Regions from separate parts of the Bacillus sp. SRL543 genome, predicted to be linked through region 1. Evidence: riboswitches for the same ligand, from Rfam matches in the RefSeq annotation. Region 1 holds a riboswitch; the other holds the start of a gene.
The links. Region 1 has a riboswitch for cyclic di-AMP ahead of AC4E8B_RS01340 (TrkH family potassium uptake protein). Riboswitches for the same ligand answer to the same signal wherever they lie in the genome.
Positions count from the first base shown of each region.

Region 2: linked by a shared signal. The riboswitch ahead of AC4E8B_RS14065 (CBS domain-containing protein) and the one ahead of AC4E8B_RS01340 (TrkH family potassium uptake protein) in region 1 are both predicted to bind cyclic di-AMP.

Region 1 is NZ_OZ481794.1:231,485-246,189, reverse strand. It holds gene argS (arginine--tRNA ligase) at 1-1,506, shown strand, start outside; gene AC4E8B_RS01380 (sulfite exporter TauE/SafE family protein) at 1,550-2,407, opposite strand; gene AC4E8B_RS01375 (PadR family transcriptional regulator) at 2,530-2,856, shown strand; gene AC4E8B_RS01370 (permease prefix domain 1-containing protein) at 2,853-3,506, shown strand; gene AC4E8B_RS01365 (YqaA family protein) at 3,657-4,238, shown strand; gene AC4E8B_RS01360 (Dps family protein) at 4,365-4,796, shown strand; gene AC4E8B_RS01355 (VC0807 family protein) at 4,913-5,557, shown strand; gene AC4E8B_RS01350 (diacylglycerol/lipid kinase family protein) at 5,554-6,438, opposite strand; gene AC4E8B_RS01345 (GNAT family N-acetyltransferase) at 6,608-7,165, shown strand; cyclic di-AMP (ydaO/yuaA leader) riboswitch at 7,279-7,431, shown strand; gene AC4E8B_RS01340 (TrkH family potassium uptake protein) at 7,544-8,863, shown strand; gene AC4E8B_RS01335 (DUF4179 domain-containing protein) at 9,176-10,501, opposite strand; gene AC4E8B_RS01330 (sigma-70 family RNA polymerase sigma factor) at 10,494-11,009, opposite strand; gene AC4E8B_RS01325 (mechanosensitive ion channel) at 11,170-12,834, shown strand; gene AC4E8B_RS01320 (YqcI/YcgG family protein) at 12,938-13,663, shown strand; gene AC4E8B_RS01315 (BA3454 family stress response protein) at 13,758-13,898, shown strand; gene AC4E8B_RS01310 (hypothetical protein) at 13,925-14,119, opposite strand; gene AC4E8B_RS01305 (STAS domain-containing protein) at 14,222-14,705, opposite strand, start outside.
Region 2 is NZ_OZ481794.1:2,749,394-2,764,098, forward strand. It holds gene AC4E8B_RS14020 (MFS transporter) at 1-604, shown strand, start outside; gene AC4E8B_RS14025 (DUF3231 family protein) at 747-1,259, shown strand; gene AC4E8B_RS14030 (VTT domain-containing protein) at 1,400-1,759, shown strand; gene AC4E8B_RS14035 (FeoA family protein) at 1,912-2,163, shown strand; gene AC4E8B_RS14040 (FeoB small GTPase domain-containing protein) at 2,160-2,894, shown strand; gene AC4E8B_RS14045 (nucleoside recognition domain-containing protein) at 2,854-4,254, shown strand; gene AC4E8B_RS14050 (hypothetical protein) at 4,300-4,458, shown strand; gene AC4E8B_RS14055 (cation diffusion facilitator family transporter) at 4,512-5,384, opposite strand; gene AC4E8B_RS14060 (class I SAM-dependent methyltransferase) at 5,584-6,333, shown strand; gene AC4E8B_RS14065 (CBS domain-containing protein) at 6,760-7,206, opposite strand; cyclic di-AMP (ydaO/yuaA leader) riboswitch at 7,462-7,600, opposite strand; gene AC4E8B_RS14070 (hypothetical protein) at 7,961-8,146, shown strand; gene AC4E8B_RS14075 (LysM peptidoglycan-binding domain-containing protein) at 8,308-9,084, opposite strand; gene AC4E8B_RS14080 (hypothetical protein) at 9,508-9,699, shown strand; gene AC4E8B_RS14085 (hypothetical protein) at 9,778-10,251, opposite strand; gene spoIIP (stage II sporulation protein P) at 10,454-11,587, shown strand; gene AC4E8B_RS14095 (DMT family transporter) at 11,634-12,497, opposite strand; gene AC4E8B_RS14100 (FtsX-like permease family protein) at 12,632-14,512, opposite strand; gene AC4E8B_RS14105 (ABC transporter ATP-binding protein) at 14,487-14,705, opposite strand, start outside.

The DNA of each region.
Region 1 (14,705 bases):
GCCGCCGGAAAACTTCAGTACAGCCTCATTGACCGGGCAGTAGCCCACGGCCCGTATTTGAATGTTTTTTTCTCGAAGGAAAAAGCCGGCCTGGAAATCCTGCAGTCTTTACTTAACGCCGGCTCCCTTTACGGCAATAGCACCGCCGGCTCTGGAAAGACCATCACCATTGACTTCTCAGCCCCCAATATTGCCAAGCCGTTTTCGATGGGGCATCTGCGCTCAACCGTCATCGGAAACAGCATCAGCCTGATAGTTGAAAAATGCGGTTATGAAGTTATCAGGATCAACCATCTCGGCGATTGGGGAACTCAATTCGGCAAGCTGATTACCGCCTATAAAAAATGGGGCAGCCCCGGCATTGTAAAAGAAAAGCCGGTCGCTGAACTATTCAAGCTTTACATCCGTTTCCATGAGGAGGCAGAGAAAGATCCTGATCTCGAAGACGAAGCGCGCCGCTGGTTCAGGGAACTTGAACAGGGTAATGAAGAGGCTTTTGCGTTATGGAGCTGGTTCAGGGAGGAATCATTGAAAGAATTTAACCGGATTTATGAGCTGTTGGGCATCTCTTTTGATTCCTATAACGGAGAGGCCTTCTACAACGATAAAATGGATAAAGCCGTAGAGCTCCTGCAGGCCCGGAACCTCCTCACCCAATCCGAGGGAGCGGCAGTGGTCACCCTGGAAGAACATGGCCTCCCTCCCTGCCTGATCAAGAAATCGGATGGAGCGACCCTGTATGCAACCCGAGACCTGGCCGCCGCGATCTTCCGGCAAGAAACCTATCACTTTTCTGAAAGCCTGTATATCGTCGGCCAGGAGCAATCCGTCCACTTCAGACAGCTGAAGCTTGTTCTGAAAAAGCTTGGCTTCCATTGGGCAGATGATATGCATCACATTCCTTTCGGGCTTTATCTGAAGGACGGCAAGAAAATGTCGACAAGGAAAGGCAGGGTCGTCCTGCTTGAGGATGTCCTGAAGGAAGCGGTCGAGCTTGCTTATGAGAATATCTGCCGTAAGAACCCTTCTCTTGAGCAGAAGGAAGAAACCGCTGCCGCTGTCGGCATCGGAGCAGTCCTTTTTCACGACTTGAAAAATGACCGCCTCAACCATATTGAATTTTCTCTGGAAGAAATGCTTACATTTGAAGGTGAAACCGGCCCTTATGTCCAGTACACAAATGCGAGGGCACATTCCATCCTCCAAAAGGCCGGGACAGCAGGCAAGGTGGAGCAGGGACTCAGCGACCCATACAGTTGGGATCTCCTCAAGCAGCTCAGCCTCTTTCCCCGGAAGATTGAAGAAGCCCATAAACACTATTCACCTTCCGTCATTGCTAAATATATCATCAATGTAGCGCAGAGCTTCAATAGATATTATGGACAGATCAGGATACTGGACGATACCCCTGGGCTCGAAACCAGGCTCAGCCTTATCCGGGCTGCTTCCCTTGTCCTTGAAGAAGGGCTGCGGCTGCTTGGGATAACAGCGCCAAAGAAAATGTAGGATTAACAAAAAGAGGAGGGCAAAGCGCCCTCCCCTCCTGCCTCTATGCCTCCGCTTCCTTCTTCCTGATGATCTTCGACAGGGACAGAAAAAAGAAATAAGCAATAAATAAGCTCAGCAGGACAATTCCGATCAGATTGTGATGGACCAGCTTGAAAACAACGCTTAACAGGGTCGCAATATACAATCCTGAAAGCAGCAGGCTGATGTCTTTATTTTTATAAAAATTGGTCAGCCATGCTCCTGCCTGTGATCCGACAAGGCCGCCGGCAACAAGCAGGATGGCTGTCAGATAACTGATCTCCACAGCAGATGCATACGACAGGAATCCTGTGCTTACAATCAGCAGGACAGCAAACAGGCTTGTCCCCACTGCCTTTCTCGGCTGGAGGCCAAGAAAGGCAATTGCCAGGGGAACCATGATGAAGCCTCCCCCCACTCCTAAAGCGGCAGAGACAAAACCGCCTGAAAATCCGATCAGCAGCATTCCAGCCAGGGATGGCCTGCCCTCATGGGACTGTTCATTGGTCTTTTTCCCTTGCCGGAACATGGTGAACGCGAAATAGGAGAGCAATACAATATAGCTTGCCGGTATGACGGTTGCATCCAGGCCTTTATCGCTCAGGAACAGCACCAGCGGCTTGGCTGCCTGGGTGGCAAGCATGCCGCTCACCCCAAGTATTGCCCCTTCCTTCCATAGGATATTTTTCAGCCGGAAATGGGCGCCGATCCCCGACAGTGAAGTGCCGATTGAGAAAAAAAGGCTGGTCGCGATTGCCTCCAGGGGGGCAAACCCGATCAATAACAGTACAGGCGTCAGGATGAATCCTCCTCCTACTCCAAAGAAGCCGGACAATACACTGATCACTCCGCCAAGCAATAAAAAAAGTAAAATTTCCATCTAAAAACTCCTTTGTTATCTCTATACCCATTGTAACTGATTTCATTACCCTTCGCCTTTTACCTTGTATAACAATGTACATTGAAGTACAATGTATACAAATGAACCTGGAGGTACCCTTCGTGGATAAAGAACTTTTAAAAGGAAGCATCGATATCCTTCTATTATCCCTTCTTTCCGAAAAAGACAGCTATGGATATGAAATGACAAAGGAAATCCGCAAGAAGAGCGATGAAGCATACAGCATGAATGAGGGAACTCTGTATCCCGCTCTCAAGCGGCTGGAGGCAAAAGGATTTGTCACTTCCTACTGGCACCAGGAGCTTGAGGGCAGCAGGCGGAAATATTACAGCATCACCGAAGACGGCCGCAAAGAATTGCGCAAAAAGCTTAAAAACTGGAACAAGATCAGCGACTTAATCCACAAATTTTCGGAGGGCTACTCATGAGAAAAATCGATCAGTACATCGAAAATATCGTTGATGGTCTGCCAATGGACAATGCTGAGCGGGAAGAGCTGCGGCTTGAAATGACCTCCCATCTTGAAGAGCATGCAAAAGAGCTGATGGCCTTCGGCTGGTCCGAGGAAGAAGCTGCCGGGGAAGCAATCAGAAGCTTTGGGAATGAAAAGCAAATCAGCTCGGAGCTGAAGAAAGCTGTTTTTCCTTTTTATAAAATTTTCAGGTTCCTCTTCAGCACGATTTTTCTGACAGCTGCCCTGCACCTCATATCATATAAAACAATGGTGTATTATAACCCGCAATATGAGTTCGGGCTTGAACCAGGATACCTTTTCTCCACCTATATGCTTGTGTTCTTCCTTGCAGGGATTGCAGAGATATTGTATGAAGCTGTGTCACAGGCTTATAAAGTGAAATGGCTGCAAAGCCCATGGATGGTCATTCTTGTCCCGGCTGCTTTTATCTCGGGTTTGACATCGCTTGACTGGTTCAAACAGCCTGAAAGATACCAGAATGGGCTTTGGCTCGACCTGTTCGCCATCCTGATCGGGGCATTCATCTATCTTCTTGCAAGACAGATGTATACCCTTTTATTCTTATCGGGTAAAGGAAACGCCGGATCAGCCGGCCAGCGGTAAGGCCCCCTTGGTCTTTATGAAAATTCTTGTAATTACCGGACTCCTGCATGACTTGGCAGACAGTAAATGATATACTTCTCGTGTGCTGTCCTTCAGCTCTGTACAAGAGGGCTTGAGGATATTTAACGAAGCTGCTAAAGGAGATCCGTTATGTCAGAACTGATTCACACGATTGAAGAATGGCTTATGGAGTATGGTATTTTTGGATTGTTTTTTGTGTCCTTTGCCGACTCATCCTTCTTCCCCATCCCTCCGGATGTACTATTAATCCCAATGGGCATTTCCAATCCGGACCGCGTCATCTGGTATGCATTCATCACAACCGTGGCATCCGTCCTGGGCGCCATTCTCGGATGGTTCATTGGAAAAAAACTGGGCCGCCCTGTTTTGCGGTATATCATCTCTGAAGAAAGAATCCAGAAAGTAGAAAATTATTTCAATAAATACGGGCCAGTAGCCATCCTGATTGCAGGCTTTACCCCAATTCCTTATAAAGTGTTCACTATTTTTGCCGGCATCACAAAAGTCCAGCTCCGGACCCTCATCATCTGGTCCATCATAGGCAGAGGCGCCCGTTTCTTCCTTGAAGCCGCCCTTATTATGGTGCTTGGCGCACAAGCACGGCCATTTATCGAAGAGAATTTCGGTATGGTCACCCTCATAGGCGGAGCCTTGATTGTCATCGTATATATCATTTATCTGGTTATGCGCAAAAAAAAGAAAACAGTCTGATTCAAAACGGCCATCCCGGCCGTTTTTTTATATTAATTTTTTATTTATAATAATTATAAATAAATATTGATTTTAAATTAATATTTGATATAATGTAGATACAGACAATATGAGGAGGAATTATCTATGACTTTAATAAACAGCCTGAATAAACAGATCGCTAACTGGAGCGTCCTATATACTAAACTTCACCGTTTTCACTGGTTTGTGAAAGGACCTGCATTTTTCACCCTGCACGAGAAATTTGAAGAGCTTTATAATGAAGCGGCAGCCAATGTCGATACAATTGCGGAACGGGCATTAGCTGCTGGCGGCAGGCCGATTGCCACAATGAGTGAGTTCCTTGAGCATGCGTCCATCGAGGATAATGGCAGCGAAGAAACAGCAGAAGAAATGGCCGCTTCCCTTATTTCAGACTACGGCATTATCAGCTCTGAGCTAAAGCAGCTGGCAGGACTAGCGGATGAAGAAGCAGATCCGGTCACAGAAGACCTTGCTATCGGACTGATTGAAGATCTGGAGAAGAAAATCTGGATGCTGAAAGCCTTTCTAGCATAAAAAGAGCCGGACGGCTCTTTTTTTTTGTATGCTCCTTTAAGAAAATAAAGGAGTTCCTCCTTCTATGGGGAATATTTAAGTACTGAAATCTTTTTGAAAAGGCAGGCAAGAGTTCTATGCAGAAAAATTCAATGGTGCCGGACATCCTCTTTTATGTTGTGCTCCCTCTTGTGGTTTGGAATTATGGCCGGGACATGCTCGGTGATTATCTGGCGATGATCCTGTCTTCCGTACCTGGCATCATCTATACACTGTACCGCTTCTTCCAGCTGAAGAAAATCAATCTATTCGGCCTGTTCCTTCTTTCGAACCTGGTGATCGGGACCATGATAGATGTACTTGCCGGTTCTGCCCTTCAGCTGCTTTGGAATAATGTCATTTATTCTTATGTACTGGGCTGTCTGTTTTTGTTGACGATCGTGCTGAGAAAGCCCGTCTTCCTCTATTTCACTCTGGATTTTATGGAGCTGCAGGGAAAAAACAGGGGCAGCATGAAGGAAGTTTTCTTTAAAAGCAAAAGCTTGATGATTTTCAGCCTGATCACAGCGGGCTTTGCCCTGAAGTTCATTCTTCTCGCTTCCATAAAGGTGTGGCTCATTGGAAAATATGGCGTCGATGCCTTTGACCAGGGAATCGTGCTGAGGCAGATTTTGAATTGGGGCTTTACCATTGTATCGGCTGGCGGATTCTATTTTATCCTGAAAGAAATCGGAGCGCTGAACGAGCCTTCTGAAACAACCATAAGCCAGGACAGCCCTTAAAGCTGTCCTGGCTTTATCATTTGCACATGTCCTTCATGGACCCGTATCTGGCAGGGAGTCACAGAATAAACCTCTCCATCCATATCGGCTTCCATCTTCTTGTCTGTGCTTACTTGTATTTCCTTCCCTTTATAGTGGAGAATATTCTCGTTCGCTTCCATGCTTTCTTCAGTAAGGGCTTCTTTCATTAAAGCAAGATTGGCATCTTTTATAATGAATAGATCAGCCAGTCCGTCATTATAATCAAGATCCCTGAAAGGCAATGCATTGGTTCCTATATACCGGCCATTGGCGAGGAGGATCATGACGGCATCTTCCTCTATAGCCGTCCCATCTACAAAAATGGATGCATGGAAGGGCTCCATTTCCTTGATCGTCCGCAATGCGCTCAAGAAGTAGCCGATCCGGCCGAATAGGTTTTTTTCTGTTGCCTTGATATTTTCCGAAGCTTCCGTCACCAGCCCGATTCCCCAGAAATTGAGGAAATAATCCTCATTCGCCTGCATGATGTCAACCGGCTCTGCTTTCCCTGTGATCATGGCAAGCGCGGCATCACGAAGATTCCGGGGAATGTCCAGTGTCCTTGAGAAATCATTGCATGTCCCGCCAGGCAAAATGCCGATGGCCGGCCGGGTCTCAAGCGGCGCCAATCCATTGATGCATTCATGTACTGTCCCGTCTCCGCCCAGAATGAAAACCACGTCCACTTCAGGCCCATATTCTTTGCACAGCTCTCTTGCATGCCCTTCCCTTTTGGTTGGCAGCAGAATCAGGGAATCCAGCTCCGCTGACAAGATCGGGACACAGGCTGCCAGGGATTTTTCCATATTCTTTTGTCCGGCGTTTCCATTATAAATAAGTATTCCTTTTTTATAATCCATCCTGGCCAAGGCCCCCTCTTTCGAACAGTGTATCTGCTATTACATTTACCCAACTTTTGCTTTTTCAATTATCATTGATGCATAAATTGCTGAAAGTGATAAAATATCTATTTTTATCTGTCCTTCAGTGGATTATATTGTAATTAGAAAATTCCAAGGAGGAGTTCGAATGGATGCAATACGGTTTCTGCAGGGCGAACGGATTTTTTTACGGCCGATCAGTACAGAGGATACAGATACCTATATAAAGCTGCTCTACAATGAACAGTCACGAAAGCTCACCGGGCTGAAAAAAGCTTTTTCGAAAGACCAGATCTTCTCTTATATTAAAGAAAAAGCAGAGGACTCTTCTTCCATCTTCTTATTGATTGTCCTTGATGGAACACATGAAGTGATCGGTGATATCGCCCTTCAGGATATAGATGCCACCAACCGCAATGCCAATATCCGCGTGAATATCAGCGAAGAAGAGAACCAGGGGCGCGGTTATGGCAGCGAAGCCATGGAACTGATGCTTGGCTATGCGTTCGGCGTACTGAATCTGCACAGGGTCGAGCTGAATGTTTTCAACTATAACAACCGGGCGCTTCATGTCTACGAAAAGCTCGGCTTCAAACAGGAAGGCGTCCAGCGCGATGCTTTATTCTACGATCACCAATACCACGATTCGATTATGATGAGCATTCTGGAGGATGATTACCGCCAGATCCATCTGGAGGGTAAATGATCTTATTAAACCGTGCAGCCTGCACGGTTTTTTTGGTCCAGAAAAATTTACAATTTCCTGATTGACTTTGCAAGGGTGCGGGAGTATTTTATTTATTATAATCACACTTGAATTTCATAACTTTGCTGAATCTTATGTTAAGAACGGGGGAACCAATAAGGCAGGCTGCTGATGCACCTGCCCGGGGTGAATCCTGGCGCGGGCCAGGAAGGAAGCTCTCAATTCCTAATCCGGCAGCTAACTCCGTAAGCATATTGAGAGAAAGGCCAATGGGCGCATTGACCATTCTTTTCCGTGGATAAGAATGGTCTTTTTTGTGTCCAAAAACCCTGGCCTGTTTGTTTTCATCATTTTGAGGAAGAAGGAGTACCATCCATTATGAAACGAAAATATCTAAATATAACGCCTCCCCAGCTTCTGACCCTTATATTCTTGTTTTTCATCCTGTTAGGTGCCTCCTTGCTGAAGCTTCCCTTTTCAACTGTTAAAGGCGTTTCGTGGATCAATGCCCTGTTCACAGCCACCTCGGCGATGACTGTGACCGGGCTGACAGTAGCTGACACTGCCTCCACCTATACACTGTTCGGGGAAGTTGTCATCATGTGCCTCATCCAGCTTGGCGGGCTCGGGATCATGTCATTTGCTGTTCTGATTTATCTGATGCTCGGAAGGAAAATCGGGTTTAAGGAGCGCCTGGTCCTCCAGCAGGCATTGAATCAAACGTCAATCGGAGGGGTCATCCGCCTCGTCCGCTACCTTTTTATCTTTTCCTTTACAATCGAGGCCATCGCCGTTTTCTTTCTCTGCCTGAGATGGGTTCCGAAGTACGGATGGTCGGATGGCTTTTATTATAGCCTCTTCCACTCTGTTTCTGCTTTCAATAATGCAGGCTTCCAGCTCTGGCCGGATGGCCTGAGCCAATTTGTCGGCGACCCTGTCATCAATATTGTCATTTCCATGCTCTTCATCATCGGCGGCCTAGGCTTTACCGTACTGGCCGATTTGTGGAAATCAAAGCAATTCAGAAGGCTTTCGCTCCACTCCAAGATGATGATTGCGGGCACCTTTGTGGTCAATATTGTATCAATGGCCGTCATCTTTTATCTTGAATACAATAATCCGCAGACCCTCGCCCAGCTGACCGGCTGGGAAAAGCTTTGGGCATCCTACTTTCAGGCTGTATCGCCCAGAACGGCCGGTTTCAACAGCATTGACATCGGCGGGCTTGAGGATGCAACCGTCTTGTACATGCTGCTTCTGATGTTTATCGGCGCCGGCAGCGCCTCAACCGGGGGCGGGATCAAACTGACAACCTTCATCATCATCATCCTGGCCGTCATTACATTCATACGCGGCAAAAGAGATATCGTCATCTTCCGCCGCTCTATCAGCGGAAACTATCTGACAAAAGCATTGGCCATCTCAACGATCTCCATTCTGTTCGTATTTAGTGCCATCTTTATCCTGAGCATCACAGAAGATCTGCCTTTTATTAAAATCATCTTTGAAGTCGTCTCCGCTTTCGGCACCGTCGGCCTGTCCATGGGCATCACTGCCGACCTGTCCGGAATCGGAAAAGAAATCATCATCTTCATCATGTTCCTTGGCAAACTCGGCCCGCTCACACTCGCCTTCTCCTTCGCCAAACAAAGACCGGAAAAGATCCGGTACCCTAGTGAGGATGTTTTGCTGGGGTAAAGAAAAGCGGAAAAGCCTTGCTCAGCCCCGATAAGCATAAGACGCCCAAGAATAAAAGGCGTTCTTTGCCTTTAATTCTTGGGTGGCTTATGACTCGAGGGGCTAGGCTTTGGAGCTGGACAGAGAGAAAAGCGGAGGCGGCTTGTCCAGGTGAATCAATCGGGCGGCACCTCCTTATCAATGGCAGAATGCACATAAAAAGACCAGGCCGGAACCCATTGTTCCAGCCTGGTCTTTCTTATAACGGAAGAGTGCTTCTCCTTATAAAGTTCCGGACATGGAGGTTTTCACCCTCTGCAAACCTATCAGTCTCTAATACAGCCGAAGCTTCACTTCTCCCTCAATCCAGGATGGAAATGCTGCTAGTTCAAGTCTAATGGGATTTTTATACTTGGCAGGATCTGCTTCAGATAAGGCCACGCCAAACTCCTTCTCAAGACCATAGCCGCCGGATCGATAGAAGGAGCTTCCGCCATCAAGCTCCCTGCCTTCTGCATCTTTTGCAGCTGTAAAGAGCTGATGGTTGTATTCCTTATCTGCTTGAACCTGAAATGAGAGGCTTCCTCCTTCCAAGACTAAACCTGACAATTTATCACCCTTGGGCTGCTTCAGAATCTCTAATGTCTCGGTGTTTATGACCACTTCCGCATCCTCTTTATCAACGGCCATCACTTTATTCAGGGCAAGATACAGCTCCTCCGGCTTTTTAAAATAATTGCTCTGCAGATAAATGATTTTCTCGTTTTCCTTAATATCTTGTGCTGTCACACCATTGGCAATGCCAGACCAGGCTTCTCCATTCTCATCAACAAGCCTTAAATCATCAAGAGCAAAGATTTTCTTGCTGTTGTCCGGGTCAAATGCCACATGGATGGCCACGCGCAGTGGATAGATGGTGATATCCTTGAATGTAATTTTCTGCCCTTCAATTGATACAGTTTCATTTAACGAATATACCTTCTTCTTCACTTTTGGGCTTTCAACCGGGAAATCAATTTTGAAAGTTTCTGTCCCATTCTCCGTTTTGACCTCCAACTCTGCCTTAAACTCGTTTCCTTCCAAGTCTTCGCTGAATAGATAGTCAGCTGTCCCATTTACAGACTTGACTGGCTCATCCGTGTAGGCGCTGTCACCGGAACCGGAAAAACTGACAGGAAGCTCTTCTCCCTCACCGCCAGTTATACTGATCTTATTTGTATGAAGCACCTGCTTCTCTTTTGATTCAACTGTGTAAAATACCACCAGTCCCCGCTCATCCCTTATGGCGGCATCAAGCGTGACCCGTACCCCATTTTTTTCCTGGGACAAGCCGAGAGGCTGCATATAGTCATTCTCCACAGCGGATATCCATCCCTTATCAAACCGGATGAGGTCAACCAGCTTTTCCATACCAGGCATTTCTGCGACATAGTGGGCAAAAGCCGGGGAAACTCTGATACTGGTCAAAAAGCCGAGCAATAACACGGCGGCCGTAATACCGGGCAGCCACCTTTTTCTGATCAATCGTTTTTTCGGAGAAGCTGCTTTAGCCTGCTGGAATCCTTTCATGATTGCTTCCTCCAGCCGTTCATCTGGCACGGGAAGCTCTCCATACCGTTCCCCCATGGCTTCAAGCTGTTTTTCTTCCTTCTCAAACATCCATCTTCCCCCCGCTTTCCTCAAGCTTTTCCCTTAATGATTTTAACGCTTTATTGAGCCATGTTTTCACGGTTCCCTCCGGGCGGTTGTAAAGGGCAGCCACTTCCCTGATTTTCAGATCGTGGAAGTATTTCAGCGTCAGCAGTTCACGGGAGCGGTCATCGAGCGCCTCCATCGCATCCTGGATTTCAAATAGAAGATTATCCTCTTTCCCGCCCGCAGCGGGGAGCAGCTGTTCGTTATATACTAGCCTGTTTTGCTTCTTAAGCCTGTCGCAGCAATAATGGATCATGATACGGATGATCCATGTCTTGAAATAGGCAGGCTGCTTCAGATCTTTTATGCTCCTGTAAGCCCGGAAGGTGACTTCCTGGACGGCTTCAAGAGCTTCTTCCTCATTTCGCATATAGGCGAGTGCGGTTTTGTACAAATCCGCCTTACAGGAACGGATGATATCAAGAAAAGCTTCATCATTCCCTTTCATGGCTTTGCGGACAATATGCTCCAAAGCTGATCGATCCCCCTCTTGTTTTCCTGAATATTAGACTGCTTCATAGGAAAAAGGTTTTGCTTTTCCAAACTTTATTTTCCAATTCAGCTGCCTGTGGCCTGTTTAGCAGCTAACTCTCTGGGTAAATGTAAATATCTATGTAAAGGAGTGGATCTAGTTGGATAATAATTATGCGTTTTGGAATGGCTGGAACGGCTACCTGAACCAGCTTCCCGACCTTTTGCTGGCATTGGTCGTCCTCTTGCTGGGATGGATCATTGCAAAGGCGGTTGAGAAGGCGGTACTAAAGGGGCTCCGCAAAACAAATCTTGATAATAAACTGTTTGCTGAAGCAGGAAACAGGAAATACTCCCCTGAAAAAATAATAAGCAAAATCGTTTATATCCTTATACTGATTTTTGTCTTTATATGGTTCTTCAATATCCTTAACTTAAGCTTCCTTGCCACTCCGCTTGTCGGCATGTTCTCGACGATCACGGGGGCCATCCCGAACATCCTGAAGGCAGCCTTGATCCTTCTGTTTGCCTGGCTGGCAGCATCCGCTCTCAAGTTCCTCATCAAGCGGGCAGGCAGAACGCTGCGTGTCCATGAAACACTGAACAAATATAAATTCATCAAAGGCGATCATGATTCCTCTGATATTGTCGATAAAGCTGCCAATATCGTATTCTATCTGGTTCTGCTGATTTTCATTCCAGCCGTGCTGTCGGCATTGAATCTCGAAGGGGTTTCCGGGCCGTTTGCCAGCATGCTCAATGATATCCTGGCTTTCATTCCCAAGCTCTTTGCCGCTGCCCTTATTCTGTTTATCGGCTGGTTCATCGCCAAGCTGGTCCGTGATATTGTCACGAGCTTCCTGCAGAGCATCGGCACGGAAAAGCTTGTCGGGCGCTTCGGCCTTTCCAAGCTGTTTGAAGGGACTACCCTTTCATCTGTCGCCGGCTATATCGTATTTGTCTTCATTATGATTCCGGTCGTAATCGCGGCTCTCGAAGAATTGGATCTGGAAGGAATATCACAGCCTGCGATTGCCATGCTGAACGATGTCCTCACCATGATTCCGAATATCATTGTCGCCATTGCCTTTATCCTTGCGGGCATCTGGCTCGGAAAATGGGTCAGGCAGCTGGTTGCCGGCCTTCTTGAACGAATCGGCGCAGATTCTTATTTTAATAGCATCGGATTCAAAAAAAATAAAACTGGAGCTGCAAAGAGCGGGATCTCCCAGCTGATCGGCTATCTGGCGCAGATCATTGTTGTCCTCTTATTTGCTGTACAGGCTCTGAACCTGTTGAAGCTCGACTTCCTTGTCACCCTGGCAACCGGTGTCATAGCCTACCTGCCGCATGTTCTAGCAGCCCTTGTCATTCTTGGGGCTGGACTATGGCTCGGAACCCTTGTAAACAAGCTGCTTTCCAGCCTGCTGGAAGGCCCTCATTTCCGCCTGCTTTCTTCAGTGGCCCAATATGCAATCGTGGCTGTTTCCATCTTTATGGCCCTGGACCAGCTTGGCGTCGCACATTCCATCGTCAACTCTGCCTTTATCCTTATCCTGGGCGGACTGGCTCTTGCCTTTGGCCTTGCCTTCGGATTGGGCGGAAGGGATTTTGCAGCCAAGTACCTGCAAAAGCTTGACCGGAAAATCGAGCAGACCAGCATCAATAAAGATGCCCGCACCAGCCAAATCAAAGAATCCATGACTCCTGATGCCTCAATGGGCAATCAGGCTGGTGGATCTGATCCGGCGCGGCCGATGACGCCTGGTAACGCTGATCCGATAAACCCGGAGAACAATCGCATGAATGAAAACAGAGATGAATAGCCACCAGAAAAGAGGCATTTTTTAAAGCATGAGATGAAGCCGGCCTCCTGCGGGAAGCCGGCTTTCATGCACCATGGAAAAAACCACTTTAGGAGAGATGATGATGAAAACAATCCAAAAAGCATTGCTGAAAAAAGAAGATATGACGAACCCTGATATTGTACCCGCGTGGGTCATTGAAGAATATAAAACCTTCCATCAAACCGTCACAGATAAGACATTCCCCTGCTATTTCGGCATGACTGCAGAAAACCGCGGGGAGCTGCGCTATGCGTATATTTCACGGGACGACTGGTCACAGCTTCCGAAGGCGCTGGAACAGTTCATTGACCTTTTTGACGCCCCGAAGCTTATCCGCCATGGGTTGTTTGTGTTTGTGGAGCCTGAAGAAGAAGAGAAGGATATCCCCTATTACCGCGAGTATTTCTGGAACATCCTGCAGCATCTTCATGATCAGGATGAAAAGCCGTGGCCAAAGGATTATCCCGAGGATCCTGACCATCATCTATGGGCGTTCTCTTTTGCAGAAGAGCCATTCTTTGTATTTGGAAACGCTCCTGCCTATAAGCAGCGGAAAACAAGGGATCTCGGAAACAGCCTGGTGCTGGGCTTCCAGCCGAGGAGGATTTTCGAGGGGCTTGAAGGCACTTCTAAGGGAGGCATCATGTCCCGGGAAAAAGTCAGGGAACGCGTGGAAAAGTGGGATGGACTGCCAAAGCATCCGAATATCAGCCATTACGGTGACCCTGAGCATCGGGAATGGAAACAATATTTCATCGGCGATGACATCAAGCCGATTGAAGGAAAATGCCCCTTCCATTCCAGCTGATAGAATGGGGTGAAAATTTCAGCAAACAGGTTTTACTTTCCTTTTATGATGGTATCACTATACTAACATACCATTAAGAAAGGAATTAAAAAGCATGTTACAAGTAACCGTAACCGTTAACCACGATGGAAAAAATTATATGACAAACGTAATTGCACATAGAGGGACTCAAGAAGAGGAAATTGCCCGCCTTGCACAGGAGCAGGTTCAAAGACAGTGGCAGGCTGCAAATTAAAAAGTGAAGCGTATACGCTTCACTTTTTAGATTCCCCATTTAATATAAACACCCAGTGCGACAATAGACAGCAGAATGACTGCCGCATAAATCACAGTCAGGTTGACAGTATTTCTCTTGGCTGACTGAGAGTAGTCAGCATCACTTTTGCCTGCCAGCATAAGGGTGAAAATTAAAGAAAGAATGATAATGGCGATAACTATGATTAATCCCAGCTTCATGTTTGATTCCCCGCTTTTGCAGAAGGCTGCTTAATAGATATTCCCAGTGTATCACTTTATATTTAATTAGTTCTTCTTTTATATAAAAGTTTCACACAAATATCACCTTTTGGTTTGTTCGAATCCCGCTGCCATCAGCGCCTGCTTAAGATTTGCCCTTGTCGGGATTTCCCGGAACTCTATTCCGAGGGCCACGATCGTCTGGGCAATTTCAGGCCGTATTCCTGTCATAGTTGCCTTCACGCCGATTAAGTTTAATGCCTTCACAATCCGGAACAGATTATGGGCAACCATCGTATCTATCATGGGCACGCCTGAAACATCAATGAACAGCTGCTTTAATTGAAGCTCAGAGCTGTTTTTCAGGCATTTCTCCATAATGAATTTTGCGCGCTCTTCATCTACTACTCCAACAAGCGGAAGAACGGCAATATCCGCTGAAATCGGCACAACCGGAACGGACAGCTCCTGAAGGGCAGTCTGGGCGACTTCAATTCTCCTCGTGCTGTAGTTCATATAAATATTGCTGAATATATACGCAACTTCATCGAGGAGCGGGTTGATGATTTTGCTGACATCAAGCATC
Region 2 (14,705 bases), 2.4 Mb from region 1:
GAAGGATGGTTTCCGCTATGTCTGGAGCAGCAGGCCGCTTACACTGCTCGGAGGCTGCTTTGCGGCTGCCGGCCTTGCTATCGGCCTTACCCAGCCGCTCGGCGTCTTTCTCATAACTGACAGGCTTGGCCTGCCAAAAGAGGAGCTGCAATGGCTGATGACTGCTTTTGGAGCCGGTATGATACTTGGAGGCGGCGTAACAGTAGCTTTTTCCAAGAAGGCACAGCCCCAGCTGCTTCTTGCGCTTGGAATGGCGGCCAGTGCAATCGGCTTCATAGGAATGGGCCTTTCCACCGCTTTCTGGCTCACGCTTGCTGCACAATTTTTCTCCGGCCTGTTTATGCCGTGCATCCATATCGGCATTAATACGATGATTCTGCAAAACACAGAAGAACACTTTATTGGCAGGGTCAATGGCATTCTGAATCCCCTTTTTATGGGAGCGACTGTTATTACCATGTCAATGTCCGGCTGGCTGCTCAGCAAGCTTTCCATCGTCCTGATTTATGAAGCTTCAGCTGTACTCCTGGCGGTCGGAATTCTTATCCTCCTGCCCATCATGGGAAGGAGCTCCGTTAAATCTGGAGTGAGCGAAGAAATATAACTTAAAGCTTGAGGCGAGTCAGCCTCAAGTTTTTTTGTGCTTTATAAAAAGATGAAATGAATTCCAGGCAGATTGGCAATACTACCCTTGTGCTTAACAGAAAGGCGGCACTTTGATGAGAGATAACTTAAGGAGGTTTATGATGGGAATTTTAAGCGGCAACCCGAAGGAAGAACCGCTGCATTATGGCGAAGTATTTAGTATCTGGTCCTCCCAGCTTGCAGGAAATGCGATGATTGCAGGCTATCAGACCATGATGAACCATGCAGGTGACGATGATCTTAAGAAGCTATTGACTGAAGCAATTGAACTCGGCAAAGAAAACCGCAGGCAGGTAGAGGAACTGCTGAAAGAGAATGGAGTAGGCCTGCCGCCGGCACTGCCTGAACGGCCGGATGCGTGCCTGGATGACATCCCGGTTGGCGCAAGGGTTTCCGACATGGAGATAGCGGGAACACTTTCTGCGGATATTGCAGCAGGGCTTGTTGCCTGCAGCCAGGTTATGGGTATGTCAATCCGTGAAGACGTAGCCATGATGTATGGACAGTTCCACACTCAAAAAGCCCAGCTTGGCGCCAAGGTCTTGCGCCTGAATAAAGAAAAAGGCTGGCTGATCCCTCCTCCCCTGCATCTGTCTAAAGGGAAGGACTGCTAGCAGCCCAAGAATGGGAGCTAACTATCTCCCAAATTAAATCTTAATTACTTAAAAAATCAGCCTTGAGCTCTAGGAGGAAATACAGCCGGGGCTGATTCTTTATGCCGGAAAATTTTTACACTTAATAACAGAAAATAATCATGTTTTGGGCAGCCCGCATCGGCGGTATGAAACTGATTGCAAGAATAGTCAAGGATAAGCATATGCAAAAATACCAGGCTTTTGTCCAAAAAAATGAAACGCTCATCGTCGCCCTTCTTTTCATCATCCCCATTTTGCCGGATGAAATTATTTGCGCGGGTTCAGGAATCAGCGGTATATCTTTCCGGCGTTTCTTCCTCATAGCCGGCATTACAAAAGTGATTACTTCCTGTACGCTTGCCTGCTCAGTCAAGCTGGCAAATCTGCTGAATCTTACAGCACCCCAGCTGGTCTTTAGCTGCACATCGGCGGGGGTTGCGGCTCTTGCTGTGTCTGCTATCCTTCAAAAGTTTTTTTAAAGCAAAAAATATAGACAAGAATCCCGTTTTTAGGCCTCTGAAAGTCAGAGGCCTTTTTTATTTTTTTCGCACATTTATTGACAATATGAAAATATATTCATATTATAAAATCAAAAGTTGGCATAGGGCAAAAAATAAGCAGGAGGGAAATAATGATGATTGAACCTAAAAAAATATCGCTGTATGAGGGAAAAAAAGGAGAGCTTATAAGAATCTCCTCCTTGAAGGTTGAAGGCATCATGAGGAGAAGGCTTCTTGACCTGGGTTTTGTCCCAGGCGCCATTGTTGAGGTAATCAGAAAGAGCCCGCTTGGGGATCCCATCGCTTTTCGAGTCAGCCATACATCCATCGCTTTAAGAAAAGAGGAAAGCACAAAAATTGAAGGTGAGCTGATGGAAGGATGAACCACTATCAAATTGCTCTTGCCGGAAACCCGAATACAGGAAAAAGTACACTTTTCAATGCCCTTACAGGTTTAAAGCAGCATACCGGAAATTGGGCAGGAAAAACAGTGGATATGAAAAAAGGAGGATTTCAGCACAAAACCAAACATTATGAGATGGTCGACCTTCCCGGCACCTATTCTCTTTATTCAAATTCACTGGACGAGGAGATTGCCAGAAATTATATCGTCTTCGAAAAGCCTGACCTGACCATTGTTATTCTTGATGCAACGGCTCTGGAAAGGAATCTGAATTTAGCTTTGCAGGTATTGGAGATGACTGACCGTGTCATTATCTGCATCAATCTGATTGATGAAGCGGAAAAACTCGGTATCAGTATCAGGGAAAAAATTCTTATGAAGCGGCTGGGCGTTCCGGTGATCAAAATCTCCGCCCGGAATAAAACAGGCATTCCCTTGCTCTTGGATACAATAGACAGGGTCATTACAGGAACAATCGAGATGGAACCTTATAAGATGTCCTATGATGATGAAACAGAACAAAAAATCAGAACGCTTGAGCCATTGGTCAAAAAGGCATTCGGAAATGCGGTATCGGCCAGATGGCTTACATTAAGGCTTCTTGACGGGGACACAGAGCTTCTAAAGCAATTAGAAATCAGGATTCAGGCAGAAAAGGAGGCAAAAGTAAATGGAATTTCATCCGGAGAGCATACAACCATCGGCAGCTGATCTCATAAAGAATGCAGAACAGCTTTCCTCACCGGGCGTACGCGACCGGATAGTGGAGCAGCTCTATAATAAAAGCAATCAGCTCATGAAGGAAGGAGTATCTTTCACAAAAAACAAATATGATCAGCGCACCGAAAAGCTGGATAGCATCTTTACCTCTCCCCTTCTTGGATTCCCTATCATGCTGGTCCTCCTTGGAACTGTGTTTTATTTAACCATTGCAGGAGCTAACATCCCATCTTCCATGCTGGCAAATTTCTTCACATGGGTTGAAGGATATTTATCTTCGGCTTTTGTTTGGATGAATGCTCCTGAATGGCTGCATGGAATGCTTGTTCTCGGATTATACCGCGGCACATGCTGGGTAATCAGTGTCATGCTTCCGCCCATGGCTATTTTCTTCCCGACATTTGCACTTTTGGAAAACTACGGATATCTACCCAGGGTCGCTTTTAATATGGATCGTATTTTTAAGACGGTCGGTGCCCATGGCAAGCAGTCACTGACCATGGCGATGGGGTTCGGCTGCAATGCTGCAGCCGTCATGTCCTCCAGGATCATCGAGTCGCCCCGCGAGCGTATGCTGGCAATTCTGACAAACAACTTCGTTCCCTGCAATGGGCGCTGGGGTACTTTGATCGTCCTGGCATCTCTATTCATGGCAGCAGGATTTACGGGCGGCATGAAAACGCTTGTCTCTACTTCGGTTATAGTCGGAATTGTCCTGTTTGGAATAGTGGTGACTTTTGCGGTTTCCTGGATCCTTTCGAAGACAGCCTTAAAAGGAGTACCGACTCACTATACACTTGAACTTCCGCCATACAGAAGGCCGAAATTCTTCGATACAGTCATCCGGGCATCTCTGACGAAGTCATGGTCTGTCCTTGTCAGGGCAGTCAAAGTAGCAGCGCCGGCAGGCATATTAACATGGGTTCTGGCAAATGTACAGGCTGGAGATGCAAGCATTCTCATGCATATCGTCCAATTCCTTGATCCAGTTGGCCAGGCGATTGGTCTGGACGGCTTTATTTTAATGGCTTTTCTGATCGGTCTTCCTGCCAATGAAATTGTCCTCCCTATCCTGCTGATGGGCTATTTATCCCAAGGTGCGCTGATGGACGTGGAGGGAATAGAAGATTTGAAAGGCATACTCCTCGACCATGGCTGGACTTGGCTTACTGCATTGAATATGATGCTGTTTTCCCTTCTGCATTACCCTTGCGGCACAACCCTGGTTAATATCTATAAAGAGACCAAGAGCGTGAAATGGACGGTCTGGTCATTCCTCATTCCAACGGGCATAGCGTTCCTGGTCACCTTTCTGATAGCCAGGCTGGCTGAGATCTTGAATTGGGTCTGATGATACAGCTATGCAAACAAAAAGCTGCCGGGAAGGAGTGAAAGCATGTTTGCAGGAGCATCCATCATTTTAATTTCACTGGCAATTGTATGTGTTCCAGCCGCTTATTTTATATTAAAAACAAACAGCAGGCTTTGGTTTATCATCGGAATCATCTGCCTGCTGCTGATAATGGCTGAAATAGCAGTGTTATTAATTATATAACAATAGAAAGAACAGCCGCTAAAGCTGTTCTTTCTTTTTGTACAACTTCCATGTTATTTGAGCGGGCAATGTTCACTCTCATAATCCAATTGGATTGCATAGTGGGCAACCTGTTTATCTTTGGCCAAACCCCGGATGGTTTTCTTAATCTCCGAAGCCGTTACACGATCTGTCTGATCAGCCACCTCTATATGTACTGAGAAGGCGGAATGATTTTCATCCACTGACCAGAAATGAAGATGATGCAGTCCTTCCACAGAAGGAATATCCAATAATTCCTTCCTGAGATTTTCGACATTTACTTCCTTTGGAACGGTATCAAGCATAATAAACAATGTTTTTTTAAGATTTTTAATCACGTGGACTAAAACAAAAATGGTGATTCCGATTGATAAAAGCGGGTCAAGAATTGGAATATCTTTAAACAGCATGATCACACTGACAATAAGAACAGCAACCCACCCAAGGACATCTTCCAGCAGATGCCAGGAAAGTACTCTCTGATTAAGCCCTCCTCCGCCTTTTTTCAACCGGAAAGCAGCATAGCCATTTACAGCTACTCCAAGCACCGCAAACCAGATCATTCCTTCCGGGTTAGGAGAAACAGGGTTTAACAACCGCTTGCCCGCTTCTATGAAGATATACACGGATCCTGCCAGAAGCACCATCCCATTCAAAAGTGCTCCCAGCAGTGAAAGGCGTTTATGGCCAAAAGTAAACCGGGCATCTGCGCCTTTTTCCGACTTTTTTTGCAGGAACCAGGATAATCCGATGGATAGGGAGTCTCCCAGATCATGGACAGCATCAGATAGAATGGCAATACTGCCTGTCAGGATACCCCCGATAATTTCAATAATGGTAAATGCTAAATTAAGAAAAAATGCCAGGCCCATGTTTTTCCTGGTATCCTCACTATGTGCTTTCATATATAATTCCCCTTTTATAATAATGTTTACCCTGCTGTTCACTTCCTTTAAACGGCAGGATTCAGGTTATTTAAAAGCAGGCTCCATTACTTACAAAGATATATTGAAGGAGCAGGAGCTTTAACTGGAGAATATACTACAAAGCTCACAACATAAAGGAGCCTATCTTCTTGATCCTAAATGAAAGAGGTTGAATTGATTGAAAACAGAGATATTAGAGAAAAACAAAGAAAGCTGGAATCTTTCCGCCGAGCGTTTTTTTGGCAGGAACCCGCTTCCGGAATATGGTCCCCTCGCCCCTGTGGAAGATGAACTGAACCTGCTTGGCGATCCTGCCGGGAAAAAGGTGCTGGATATCGGCTGCGGCAGCGGCCATTCCCTCCTCTATATGGACGGGCGGGGTGCGGCCGAGCTTTGGGGCATCGATTTGTCGCCAAAGCAGATACATACGGCACAGCACGTGCTCGGAGGAGCTGCAGCGCCAGTAAGGCTGTTTGAATCCCCAATGGAGAATGATCCCGGGCTCCCTAATAGTTACTTTGATATTGTCTATTCCATCTATGCTCTCGGCTGGACCACGAGCCTCAAGGAAACGCTGGCTAATATCCATAGGTATTTAAAGCCTGGCGGCACTTTCATTTTCAGCTGGGAACATCCACTTTTCAGCAGAATCCGGAGCAAAGATTGCTCCATTATCTTCGATAAGCCTTATCACGAAGAAGGCGTATATAATCATGAGGGATGGGATACACCTGCTTTCATGCAGCAATACAAGGTAAGCACCTATATCAATGCGCTGGTCAGCCAAGGTTTTAAAATCGAGAGAGTCATAGAAGAAGCACGTCTTTCAGAGGAGGACAGGAAAAGGCACAGCAACCGCTGGTATTCTTATGAAAAAGCCCAATACCTTCCGACAACAATCATTATCAAGAGTACTAAAGCTATTTAGAGAATAAGAGCCGGGACGCCATGAACCCTGCCGCTTGACATGCAGCATCTGCATCGCACTTTGTATGGATTTTTGTAAACATATGGGATTAGGAATGATTAATGCGAAAACCGGCATGATTAATTGCCGGTATGGAATGATTATTGCCTAAACAGGCACGATTATTGGAGAATCAGGCATGATTATGAATGATTCCGGAATGATCATCCTCAATTTTGGAATGCTCTCTTTAAAAGGCGGGCGAACCGCCTTTAAGAGGCCCTTCATTTTAGGGCATCTCCTAAAAAAATGCTTGAACTTATGCCATTTTCTAACAAACAAAGCAATCCAGAGTCAAAACATCCCCAAACCCCTGCGGCGCCAAAAAGTCCATACAAAATCGTATGGACTTATTCTTTCTGTATAAAAGTGGCTGCTCAGCCTTCCTTATGATGTTGTCTTGCTCTGCTCCCCAGGAACAGACAAGTCCCTTTCTTTATAGCTGCCTGCCAGATAATCGATAATTTCCCTTCTGCGGATCAATCCTATGAAAACGCCGCTGTCATCAGTAACAGGGACAAAATTCTGATTTAGTGATGAATTAATGATTTCTTCCATCTCGCTGCTAACGAGCACCGGCTCATACGATCTATGAAGCGGCACATCCTTCAGCATCACTTCCTGGATCTCATTAAAGTCGACCCTGCCCATGCTTTTGAGCTTCCATAACAAATCTCCTTCTGATAAGGAACCTACATATTTGCCTTCTTTATTCAATATCGGGAAGGTTGTATAACGGTGATACTCCATTTTTTCCATGGCTTGCCTCATTGTCCAATGGTCATAGACAAAAACCAGTTCATTCTTAGGCAATAAAAAAAACGCGATATTCATTACAGCTGATTCTCCTTCTTATTATCAGTGAACACCTGCAGCATTCATTCCGGCTAAATAGTTCCCTCGGGTTAATGGGCACAAACTCTCCCGTTGGCAACGGAAATGCAAAAACAGTCACATTCCCTTTCTTCCCTGCAAACAGCCGCTCTAAAACGTACGCAGATTATATACAGCACAAAAAGACCCATCCTGGCTCCAGGCAGCTCCTGCAAATTTGGATGCAGGGGTGCTGCTCATTAGGCGGTCTTATATGACCTCACTCGCTTTAGCCGACGAAGTTAGCTGACGGGCAGGATGGCGAAAGATCATTCTCATCCCTCCTGCTTCCTGCAGGATGAGCCCCAAAAATTGGTTCCTCCGCTCTCAATATGAGATTAAGCCGAATCATTTTTCAGGTGTTGAAATAATTTTACTTCCAACTTTCCGCATAAGCAAATTTCTGCATATCCCTTTTTTTACATCTGACCTTCAGCAATCTGCAAAAAAATGAGTGAATCCTCTATTCTACAAAGACCTCACCATGTTTTCAACCTGTTTTTTTCTTTTTTTATTTCTTTTATGTTTTCCGTTGACAGCCATTAAGTTCGTGAGTAAGATAAGGCAGAACAGGATTTATTAATGGAAATCATGACTTGAAAATCCGGTTTCTTCTCCTCTGTTTTTGTAAAAAACAAGAGTATCATAGAATAGAAGAAACCATGTTGGAATGCTTGCATAATACCTTTTAAACACCACAGCAACGGGAGGATTTATGGGAAACACTTGCCGATATGTCATTAATGCAGTTGGAAAAGGCGGAGAAACCTACTACACACAATGCAAAGATAAAAAAGAAATGGAAGAATGGATTTCTGAGCATCAAGATCGGATAGTGATGGAGGAAATCAAGGTGAAAGACAAAAATAAGCATCCGCTGCTGAAGCTATTTTCAAAATAAAATGGACTACCATATAACTTGTTATGATAGAGAGCAAAGCAACGCTCTCTATTTTCTTTGTTAGCATCCTTTCTTCTCTTCAGGCAAAGGCTTTGCCTCAAAGTCCTGAAAATAAAATGGCAAGGGAGGGGGTAAAATATCCCCTTCCCTTGCCATTTGCACTATTTCGCTTCCACGCTTGCCAAAATAGAAATCATTGTCTCATAAACCTCTTCTGATTTCTCCTGGTTCACATAATGGATAGTAAATCTCAGCAGCTTCCCGTCTACTTTTTTGACAATGATGTTTGCTTGATCAGTTTTGTTGTGTGCGTGCAGCACCATTATGCTGTCTCTATAAAATGGAAGCTGGACAGGTTTCATTTCTTCAGGCTTGCCAATCGTCCTAAGATAATCCAGAGAATTTTTCTTTACCTCATCTATTACTGATTTGCCGTCAAGAACTTCCACCCTGGCAAAATACCGGGCATTTCTCCCATATTCCAAAAGGAAGCGGCGCGGCTCTTCTATATGAAATGTATAACCTTTCTTGGCGGAAACGGACAATTTTACCTTATCAGCATCATATGAAGCAATACCGCTTTTATGGACCGACAGCTTCTGCCCTATCAGGATCAGGTCGCTCCTCAGTCCGTTTATTTTCTTGAGTTCAGCGACGCTAAGACCGTATTTTTGGCCGATCCCCCAGAGTGTGTCTCCTTTTTTCACTGTAATCTTCCCTGGAACCTCCAATCTGCTGCCTGCATAGATCAGATCGCTCTTTAATTTATTGAGATGCTTCAGCTGTCCGACTGTACTGCCATATTGCCTGGCAATGCTATAGAGAGTGTCCCCTTTTTTGATTGTATAAAATTCTTCAGCAGATGCAAACCCCTGGCTGAATGTAAGAATCCCCATGGCGACAAGCGCTGAAGCAGCCAGTTTTTTCGCTGTTTTCATTTACAAATCCCCCTTCTGTCAATCTTGTTGTATTTTAATCTTTACACCATATTAGACGGGGGGAGCAAATAACCGTTTCAGGGGGACAAGCCTATTTTCTTAAAGAAATAATTTGTCTTTACTGAGTTTCCTTTGCGGTTTCTTTTCCTGAATATACAAGTGCTGAATGTGCCGTTTTCTAAAAAGAAGGCAAATGTCTCTAAGGAGACCTATTTATCTATTATTCCAATATCCTTGGTTTTTTTTCAGAACGATGGCAAATATTTCATTTGGGGATAGATTTCTTTTCAATGAGAAGTTTTTTTGCCGAAGAAAGATTAGAGAGTAATTGCCGGGGTAAAAGTATTTTAGCTACTCAATTATTAAGTGCTTTTCGCCAGATTTCCTTTCTATAAAGGAGGATTGGCGGGAGGTGATTAATTTTTGAGGAAGGCTTACAGCATTAAAGAACTGGCAGAATATCTGGATGCAGTTAAGTATCCGCTGTCTGAGGACGCCATTCTGGATCTCATTCAAAAGCGGAAGCTCCCACATCAAAGACCTTTCGGCGATATGATCGTTTTTGATTTGAATCATATAGATTGGTGGATTGACCAACAGCGCAGCAATGAATAACTGCCAGCAAGCCCCGCTCTTCAAGGCGGGGCTCAGTTATGTCCATCCATATTCCCGGTTCAATTCTACCGCTTCTTGTCATAGTTCATCCTTTAAAGACCGCTCCAGTTTCCGAATCCATTTAAAATACATAATCAAAAGGAAGAAAAGAACAGGATCTAAAATTGCTGCATGCCACAGCCTCCACCAGCCGTAATTGAAATACCCCCATGGCTCCGGAAGCAAAGTGAGGTATTCGTAAAGGAGGATGGCGATTACCCAAAAAAATACATATCTGATCTTTGTCAGCCAATGAGATTGAAGGGGGTATCGGCTGAGAAAGATAATATTGACAGGAGGGATCAGAATGGTATGGGCCAAAAATCCGCCAAAATCAGGATCCCGGCTGAGATACCAATAACCATGGAACTTAAATTCGATAATGACATCAAAAGCCTGCTGAAGTGCAATCGTGAAGGCCCATATATGCACCTTTTGATTGCCGGTCAGAGTCCTGCCGAACTTTATAGCAGCAATATTAAAAATGATAATTGAAATGATAAGTCCAGCCATATCTTTTTCCCCTACTTTTCAATCAGCATGCTGCTGCTTCTTTTTCTTATAAACTCTCCTATTTTTATGCAGACTATTCATGTGGCGGATGTATAATGTTCAGCGGGCTCTTTTCTCCCTTTTAAAAATTTTATAATCCAAACTTTTCTCATATCGAATACTCCCCTGCAGACTGGCATATGGTGAATTGAGGTGAATTTTTATGATAAAAGTTGTAACAGTTAATGTTAAACATTACAAAGATCTCATCTATCTACTAATCGCTGCCGCCGTTTTCCTCTTTTCTATCATTGTCTACACTCAATTCAGCTCAAAGTCTCTGGAACGTGTTATGAGAAATATAGAAATCAATGAACTTCTCACTTATTTTATCAGCTCGGCCAATCATTCATTCGCTCCTGACAGCGACCCTTTCACATTTGAAAATGTGACCGATGCTTTATTCTCCCTTGCCACAAATGTTAAGCCCACGGATGCCCGTACCTTTCTCGGGACAGAGCTTCCTGGCCTTGTTTATTTTGATACAGAAATTGTGGTTGCCGGCGAAGGAACAGATCTTTCCTCCCTTCCTTTTGAATCGGCACCTCCCGCAGAAGTGCTTATGAATGAGCGGGAAGTGGCGGAAGAAAAACTGCAGCAGCCTGTGGCGGACAAGCCTGCTGAACCGGCTAAGAAGCCTGAGAAAACAGATGTGCTGATTTATCATTCGCATAATATGGAGGCCTTCCTCCCGCTCTTGAAAAATACAAAAGACGCCAATAAAGCCGTGACTTCAGATGAACGGGCCAATGTTGTCGGCCTGGGCAGCAAGCTTTCAGAAGCACTATTGCAAAAAGGGATCGGAACGTCCCAGGATAAAACCAATATCAATAAGGAGCTGCTGAAGAGAGAGTGGACCTACTCTTCCTCCTATAAAGTATCCAATGAAGTCGTCCACGCTTCTGCAGAAGCAAATCCGAATTTAAAATATTTCATAGACATCCACCGCGATTCTGCCAGGAAGGATAAAACGACTGCGACGATCAACGGCAAAACATATGCACGGCTGTATTTCATCGTAGGCAAGGAAAATAAAAACTACCAGGCCAATCTGGAATACACAAAAAAACTGAATGCTAAGGTCGAAGAAAAATATCCGGGCCTGAGCCGCGGGGTATTTTTGAAGACAAAGCTTGAAGGAAACGGAGTATATAACCAGGATATCTCGAACAGAGCCATTCTGGTAGAGCTTGGCGGAGTCGATAATAATCTGGAAGAGCTCCACCGGACAGTTGATGCATTATCTGAAGCTTTTGCAGATATCTATTGGGATGAAAACGGCGGCAGCAAGGAATAATCCGCCGATAACAGCAAAGAGCCGCCCTTCTAAGGTGCGGCTCTCTTTATTGGGTGCTGCTTCTTTTAAATGTCCAGTTGACAAGAAAAATCCCGAGAAAAATAAGTGCCCCCCCTGCGTAAACGTACCAATGGACAGCCTCCCCCAGCAGAAGCCATCCGGACAGCACGCCAAAGAATGGGGCAAGGAAAAGGAAGGCACTCGTTTTCCCCGGATCTCCTTTGCTTAATAAATAAAACCAGACAGCGAATTGGACTATAGAGGCCATCACAGCAAGCCATAAGACAATAAAGATTGATAACGGCGTAATGTGAAGCTCAATTTTTTCCATCGTCAAGCTCATAACCAGCAGGACGATTCCTCCAAAAAGAAGCTGGTAAGCTGTCAAAACCCAGGTATTGAATTGCCCTCCCCACCTTTTGATCAGCAAAGTCGCGATAGCCCATGAAAAAGCTGCCCCGAGACCGAGGAAGGTGCCTGATTCAAGCTGGAATTGAAAGCCAAGTGTAAGAATCACACCCAGAAATCCAGCAATGACGCCAATCCATTGGATCTTTGTATATTTCAGCCTGAAGAGGAGCGTACCAAGAACAACGACAATCAGCGGATTACTGAAGGTAAGAATGGACGATTCCCCTGCTGTGATGGTCCTTAAGCTGAGAAAAATACAGCCCATCACCCCAGCTGTCTGAAACAGGCCGATTGAGAACACTTTCAGCCAGTCTGTAATTGTATCCGGCAGCGGCTTCCGCTGCACAATGACTGCCATCAGCACCCCGGCAATGGTAAAACGAAGCCCCACTAGCATAAGGGGAGAGAGGTAATCGAGGCCGATTTTTCCAATAGCAAAGGACGATCCCATTAGGGAAGTTGTCAAAAGTACCAGCAGCATATAAGTGAAGCGGTTCATATCAGCATCCCCCTGTTTGTATTATCTCTATGTATATCTATCTATTTTACAGGCAGACAGGCATCGAGCGTCAACAAATCCGTTTTGCTTCCTGCGAAAAATAAGCAGGACCCTGATTTCTGGTCCTGCTTCATTTAGCGGAGTGCCTTTTTGATATTTTTCAAATATGCCGAACGGATGAATATAAAATAAACCAGCTGAATGAATAAAAAGCTTCCCAACACAAGCGCAGATTCCTTGAAGAGCGAAGTGCCGAACATATTCTGCATGCTGGTAAGGGCAACAGCACCGTGGACAGCGGCAACACCTGCCGGTACAAAAAACAGGAGTCCGATCTGCACTGAAACCACTTTTGACAGTTCATCATCCGTCAGTCCAATCTTTGCTATGCGGGAGAATTTCTTCTTATCCTCATCAAGATCGCTGTAGAGCCTGAAGTAAAGGAAGCTTCCGGCGGCAACAAAAAACACGGCTCCGATAAATAGGCCGACAAATAGGATGGCGCCATACCCTTGGACGATCTTATCCAATTCATGAGCAAGCGGGAAAAAGCTGTATTCTTTTCCCAGTCTGCTGATCGGTAGCTCTTTCGCCAGTTCTTCCCCGATATCTGATGTACTTTTCCAATCTTTCACATCAAATATATAAAAATGCTGTGTGCTGGCAGAATTCTGCAGCGCAGCAAACTTATTGTCTGATACTACATAAAAGCTCTCATATACAGGGAACGCAAATGATTGTGCATTTCCAGCTATGGAAATGGTTTCCTCGCTTTCTTTAAGGGTCAGATTTATTTGTTTTTCTTGTTCAGCAGGTGTTTTCATTGGTATTATTTTGATTGCTTTGTGTCCTTGAGGATCTACCGAAGTACCGCCTGCCGCTCTGGCTATCGGATTATATTCTGAGCTTTTTACAAATAGCGCCTGCCTGTCCCCGACTGTCTGGTAAAGCCCTTGGGCCCTAAGTTCCCGATAGGAAATCCCCTCTTCTTTAAGCTTAGTATGAATAAGCTCAACCTGGGATGCTTCCCTCTCGTTTCCTGCATAGCTGCTGTAATCAAAAGCAAACGGATTCTCCTCCTGGACTGCCTTTGTCATGACCGTCCTGAAGCCGACCAGTGCCCCAATGGCTGAAAATGCCACAGTAGACACGATCGAAACAATGAAGAAGGTACGGGCGTTATCTTTCATCCTGTATGCTAAATCAGAGAAAAGAAGCAAATTCGTCTTTCTGAACAGAAATGATGGATTCTTTTTTAAGATGCCGATGATATACACGCTGAGCTGTGTAAAGAGAAAATAGGTCCCGATGATGACAACAGTGCTGACCGGCACCAATGCCACGCTTACATAAACCCCCTTGACCTTAAGCGCAGTCATATACCCTGCGGCAAGAAGCAAGGCAGATAGCAGCGCAAGCAGGCGGGAAGCCCGCGGTTCAGGCTTAGGAGCAGCGCTTCCTTTAATAAAAGCTGTCAGCTGATTCCCCCTGAACATGGAAACTGTGAAAAATGAAATAACTGCGAACAGCAGGACAAAAGCACCCGCTGTAAGGCCCAGCGCCTCAAAGGGCATATAAAAAGGCAGGGACTTTTTTAGTCCGAGCACATTTTCAGCTGCGAGCAGGATTGCCTTGGAAAGGACCATGCCAGCCCCGATTCCTGTCAGAATCGAAACCAGTCCGATCATCATGTTTTCCATGAAGATCATCTTTCTGAGCTGCATGCCTGTCATGCCATGCATAACCAGCAATCCGAGCTCCTTTTTTCTCGATTTCAGGAATGCGCTCATGCTGAAAAGGACAAAAAAGAAGGAAAACACATAAATAACAGCCTCGGCAAAATGCAGCCCAGTTGAAACATGTCCGCCGATTCCTTCTGTTTTAAGGCCCGGATGGAAGGCAAAAACCGCATAGACGAAAAATACCATGACCGAAAAGGCGCTGCTCAGCAGATAAGCAGCATACAGCCGTTTATTGCGGTGCACATTCTTAAACGCGAATTGACGAAAGGTCATGTGCATTCCCTCCCAGTATTGAAAGCATATCAATGATTTTCTGGAAAAAAACCTGGCGGCTGTCTCCCTGGCGGATTTCATTATAGAGCCTGCCATCCTTGATAAAGATAACCCGGTCACAATAACTGGCAGCCAGGGCATCATGGGTGACGAGCAGCATGGTGGTCCCGTCATTCCTGTTTATGTCTGACAT